2 regions of the Clostridium amazonense genome follow, and region 2 is predicted to be linked to the other one. Evidence: riboswitches for the same ligand, from Rfam matches in the RefSeq annotation. Region 2 holds a riboswitch; the other holds the start of a gene.
What was found. Region 2 has a riboswitch for magnesium ahead of mgtE (magnesium transporter). Riboswitches for the same ligand answer to the same signal wherever they lie in the genome.
Positions count from the first base shown of each region.

Region 1: another riboswitch for magnesium. It lies ahead of mgtA (magnesium-translocating P-type ATPase); the one in region 2 lies ahead of mgtE (magnesium transporter).

Region 1 is NZ_JBWKMH010000006.1:67,435-70,647, forward strand. It holds gene mgtA (magnesium-translocating P-type ATPase) at 1-1,505, opposite strand, end outside; M-box (ykoK) riboswitch at 1,901-2,061, opposite strand; gene AC07E4_RS03010 (nucleoside hydrolase) at 2,319-3,173, opposite strand; gene AC07E4_RS03015 (TVP38/TMEM64 family protein) at 3,196-3,213, opposite strand, start outside.
Region 2 is NZ_JBWKMH010000016.1:11,882-15,094, reverse strand. It holds gene mgtE (magnesium transporter) at 419-1,756, opposite strand; M-box (ykoK) riboswitch at 2,004-2,170, opposite strand; gene AC07E4_RS07855 (GNAT family N-acetyltransferase) at 2,225-3,163, opposite strand; gene AC07E4_RS07850 (MFS transporter) at 3,178-3,213, opposite strand, start outside.

The DNA of each region.
Region 1 (3,213 bases), on a different contig from region 2:
TTATTTTTCTGTGCAACTGCAATAACTCTCATACCATCACTGTTTAGTTTTTCTACCATACTTAGAACTTTGTTTTTTATTTTATCAGTAAGTTCCACAACCTCACCTTTATATTCAGCATAGGAACAACTTGCAAGCATCTCCTCAACAGCACCCTTTGTTATAAGTTGTCTTTTTCCTTCATGGTTTTTTAAAACTACAGACATTCTTCTTCTAGAAAAATCAAATGGGATTTCATCTACTTTTATATAATCTTTTTCAAGTTTATTAAATCCATTAGTTAGTCCATGTTCTAAAATTGCAACATCCATTAAATTACGTAAACCTGTTTGATAAAAACTATTTAAATAACCATGTCGTAAAACTCTTAAATCCTCTTCACCATGTATATTTAAATGTCTTTCAACAACTATTTTATCGCAAGTTAAGGTACCTGTTTTATCAGTACATAATACATCCATTGCTCCAAAATTTTGTATGGCATCAAGTTTCTTTACTACAGTTTTATGTTTTGCCATAACAACAGCACCTTTTGCAAGGTTGGTTGTAACAATCATTGGGAGCATCTCAGGAGTAAGACCTACAGCAATTGAGATTGCAAAAATTAGTGCTTCTAACCAATCTCCTTTTGTAAATCCATTTATAAAAAAGACTATAGGAACCATTATAAGCATAAATTTTATAAGTAATACACTTACACTATTTACTCCCTTTTCAAAACTAGTTTGAGATTTAGTTCCTGACAAAGTTAATGCCATTGAACCCAAGTAAGTGTCGTTTCCAGTGGCTACAACAACAGCTATTGCACTTCCACTTATAATATTAGTACCTAATAAACACATATTATCAAGGTCAGTAACAGTTAAATCTTTAGTATCATTTTTTACTGTTGCATATTTCTCCACAGGTTCAGACTCACCAGTTAAAGAAGATTGACTAATAAATAAGTCTTTGCTAGTTATTAGCCTTACATCAGCAGGTATCATATCTCCAGCTGCAAGATATACTATATCTCCAGGCACTATGTCTGTCATGTTTATTTCTTTAACTCCAGATTCGCTTCGACATACAGCAGCAGTTGTTTTTACTAGTGCTTTTAATTGTTGAGCAGCTTTCCCAGATTTGAATTCTTGGAAAAACTGTAGAAGGCCACTTAGTGTTACCATTATTGTTATAACAGCTACAGTTGTAAAATTCCTTTCTGATGAAGGGACAAGTATAACATCTGTAATTAAGGATACTATAGCAAGTACTATTAACACTAAAATAAAAGGATTAATAAAAACTTTAAGTAGTTGAATATACCATGGTGATGGTTTTTCATGGGAAAGTTCATTTAACCCATAAATTTCAGATCTTTTTTCCACTTCTTCTTTAGATAGTCCTTTAAATCCTGTATCTAGACTTTTATAAATTTTGTCTAAATCCATTTTACTAAAATCAAAAATTTTATTTGTGGAGTAATTTGCATTACTTTGTGTGTTCACTTTTCTTCTTCTTATCATAATTCACACCTCCAAATTCTTAAAAAAGGCAATAGAAAATTAAAGGTTAATAAATACATTTTTTAAAAACCTAATGTAATATTTCTATATAGTTTTAGTATTTTTTATATTTATAATACTTGTGAATTGATATTAGTAAAGAAACAGTGAAGATTATATAGATGTGATTCTATTAAATGTATTTACTTTATAACATGAAATTTTATAAGATAAGGCCACATTCTAATTAGTTAAAAAGACTGGATGTGACTAAATAATATATTAAATTTTTGTCATAAAGATGTGAATCTTCACTGTCTAAACTACTACCGCCAACTTCCATTCTTTTTCACCTCCAATATTTTTAAAAATAAAACAAAAAAACTTCGTTAACTTGAACGTAACGAAGGCATATAACAACACTTTCTCGTTCAAGTTTTGGCTCTGCAAGGCAATGAAGTTGCATTAGGTTAAGCCTTCTTTGTTCGGCAAAACCTGCTGACCAGTTCAGAATGTTTCCATACTTTTACGGCAGCAACCCGTATCCTTGTAGTAACCTCACCTACCGAGGTAATATTTATTTATATAAAAAGTATAGCTTTATTTATTTTATATGTCAATCTGAAATTTTTAACAAATTCTAAAATCATCAATATTTTAAAATATCTTAATTAGAATGTTATAGTTATAATAAATTAAACAAAGGCTATATAAATATTATATTTAAAATTGAAAAAAATGTTAAAAAGTTAATAAACAAATTTTAATATATAGTTAGAAAGAGGTATTTGAAATTAATTTATAAAATTTGGATTTCAAATACCTCATGATAAATTATAGATTTTTTAATGAGTCTATAAATACTTTGTTAAATTCATTTAAATTTATTATGCTAGAAGGCATATTAATTTCTTTACCATGTGAATTTATTTTAAGAAGTCCTTTAGATAAGTCACTTATAGAACTTTTTATAGAAATTATTTCATTTTTAAATAATTTAGGATTAGTTATGTATATTGCAGCTGCAACATCCCAGTTACAAAATCCTTTAAATCCAGTTATGGATTCATTTCTTTCACACCATGGCAAAATTTTGTCATATATATAGTTAAGAACTTCAGATTCACTATTTTTAAATTCTTCAAGTTCATTGTGAGAAAATAGTGCTTCCATAGTTGTATGTCCATTTAAAATAGAAATTTTTGCATTAGAATTTATAACATTATATGTGGCTTCGGCATCACATGAAAAGTTCAATTCATTTATAAGCTGACCATCTACAATAAGGGGCTTAGTTATGCCTCCCATTAATACAATTTCTTTTACGTTATCAAAGAAATCATTGTCATAAAGGTATGCACCATAAATATTAGTTAGTGCGCCTGTTGCTAGTACTATTATTTCATGGGGATTCTTTTTAATAGTAGTAGCTAAAAATTTGCTAGCTTCACTAATTCGATTATTTTTATCTTCAGTACCTTTATAAGGGTTTAGATTTAAATTTAAATCCTTTATTAAATCTAATGTAGTTGAATAAACAACATCTAAAGAATTATTTCCATAGGTTAATGTTAAACCTTCAAGACTAATATCTTTTCTACCTAGTAAATATAAAAGCGTAAGCCCATCATCTACATCACAATTAGGAAATCCCATAGTGTTATCACAATCAAAAATTATTTTTTTCATATATAATCTCCATTTCCCGATTTTAATTTTCAATTTGCTT
Region 2 (3,213 bases):
GTTTTACCTATATATTATCTGTTTAATTTTCAAAGACCAATGTGTCATCATCACCTGACGACTTTTTCTATTTTACTAGATTTAAACTTTTTTGTCAACACTTTTTAAAATGTTTTTTAAGTTTATATCTACATCGCTTGGCTTCAATTACTTGTTTGCCTCAGCGACAAGATTTATTATATATAATTTCAGTCTTTAAATTTTTGCTTCTACGGCTTTCTACAAAATTCATCACGGAAATACTTTTATTTTTTCTAATTTCCTTTCATTTTTATCTAATGATACTCCTGGCATAGTTTTTCTTATTTCATAGAAAGAATATATATCTATAATCATATTTTTGCAACTATACTATTATTTTATGCACAAAAAAACAATACACTGCTAAACAATGTATTGTTTTTTATATAAAGTCTTATTATATTCCTAATAAAATGCTAGCTGCGCCAAAATATATAACTAATGCTAATGCATCTACTATTGTTGTTATTAATGGACTTGCCATTATTGCTGGATCCATTTTTAATTTCTTAGCACATATAGGTAATATACAACCTACAACTTTAGCTATAATAACAGTAAAGAATAAAGTTATACAAACAGTTATTGAAACTGCTAATTCAATCTTTTGAAGATAATATATTCTTAAAAAATTTACTAATGCAAGCACACTTCCTACTATTATACTAACTCTTAGTTCCTTCCATACTACCTTTAAAATATCCTTAATTTCTATATCACCTAGAGCTAATCCCCTAATAACTAATGTTGAAGCTTGTGAACCAGCATTTCCACCTGTATCCATAAGCATAGGTATGAATGATGCTAGTATTACAACTGATTGTAGTACATCTTCATACTTTTGAATTATAGCTCCAGTAAATGTAGCTGATATCATAAGAACTAATAACCATATAATCCTATGCTTTGCTAATGAAAATACACTAGTTTTCAAATATTCTTCTTCTGATGGTTCCATTGCTGCCATTTTTTGAAAATCCTCAGTATTCTCTTGTTCTATAATATCTACTATATCATCTATTGTTATTATTCCTACTAATCTATTTTCATTATCTACTACAGGCATAGATGTAAAGTCATATTTTTTAAATCTATCTGCCACTTCCTCTTGATCTTCTAATGTATTACAGTATATAACATTATCATTCATGATATTTTGTAGTAATTCATTATCATCATTTAATATAAGTTCTCTTATTGATAAAACACCCTCAAGTTTTTTATTATCATTTGTAACATAACATATATCTATAGTTTCTTTATTTACACCCGTATTTTTTATATGATTTACAGCTTCTTTTATTGTCATTTCTTTTCTTAAATCCATATATTCAATAGTCATAATACTTCCTGCTGAATTTTCAGGATAACTTAGAAATGTATTTATAAGCTTTCTTTTTCCTTCTTTAGTGTTTTTTAAAACTTTTTTAACTACACTTGCTGGAAGTTCCTCTAGAATATCTACAGTGTCATCCAAAAATAGTTTATCTATTATATTCTTAAGTTCTTCATCATTCATTGATTCTATTAGATATTTAACATCATCTGTACTTAAGTATGAAAAAACATCTGATGATACTTCTTTAGGTAATATCCTGAAAATTATAAGCATAGTCTCACTATCTAACTCTTCTAATAATTGTGCTATATCAACTGGATTTTCTTCTTGCAATAATTTTTGTGCTTCTATAAACCTATTTTCTCTTATTAACTCGATTATTTTTTTGAATTCCATTTCGCAATACCTCCTAATTATAAGGTACTGCCATCCATGCTATATTTAATTTTAATCTATTAAATCATAGAAATTAACTTCTATGGTGACTGCATGAATAGCAGTCCTTTTTATCGTTTTCGATTTACTACTACTGCCATCATCCATGACAGTCACCTCCTTTTTTTAACACACAAAAAAATCTCTCAACTCATAGAGAAGAGAGATTTAACAATCTAAATAAAATATAAACTAATATTAAAAATACTATCTCTCATACTCGTTGAGTTTTAGCTCTGTAAAACGTAGAGAATATTTCTCAGCCACATTAAATAAAACCTTAATTCGATAGTATCTGCTAACCCATTGGTGTCTCTGGACATTTCTGGGCAGTGGCATATTTTAATACAGTAACCTCACCTAACAAGATATATATTTCAATTTATTCAACTAGTTCATAATACTACTATATGTTCATAAAGTAAACATCTATTGGCGATTTTTATAAAATATTTTGTGATCCTTCCAACTTCCATTGATATATAAATACTCTTTACTTATCCCAACTTCTAAAAATCCACAAGATTTTAATACTCCTTGAGATTTTAAATTATCTAAAAGAGTACTTGCTTCTACTCTATGCAAATCTAATTCGTTAAATGCAAATTTCAAAGCAAGTTTAAGTGCCTCTTTAGCATATCCATTTCCTTGTTCATGTTCATCTATTGAATATCCTATAAATCCACTTTTAAAAATGCCCATTACTATATTGCTAATTTTTATTCTTCCACTTAGCTTGTTATCTACATATATCCCAAAATGAGCCTCTTCACCTCTTATAAATTGTTTATAACTCTTAATTAAATCATTTTTTTGTGAATCTAATGTGTAAAAAGACTCTTCACGAGAAGGTTCAAATGGCTCTAAATATTTTCTATTCTTTAAATAATAATCTAATAAATCTTCTCCATCTTCTGGTGTTAAAATTTTTAACGTTATTTTATTGCCTTTTATAATACCTCTTGATGTTATATAATTTGATTCATATAAACTTCTTTCAATTCCAAATATCAATTCATCTTCATTTTTATTGTTACTATTAATTATATTATTTGAAAGTATCCCCTCTAATTCAAACCCTAGATCATTAAAAGCTATAGTACTTAAATCTTCACTACATAAAATATTAACTTTTGCTATTTTATTATTATTAAATAACATTCCCAAAACTAATTTAAGTATATCTTTTACATATTCATCTATATTACTATTTTTATAAAACTTTAATCTTAATGTGCAATTTTTATTATTCTTATCTATTTCGATTATATAAATTCTACCAATTGTTATACCTAATTTATCTTTTATAATATATTGATTTTTACTGCTATTAGATGCAACCAAATCAACTAGACTACCATTACTCATTGTGATTCCCTACCTTAAACTAAAGTTTTTCTATTTTTTCTTGTATTTTT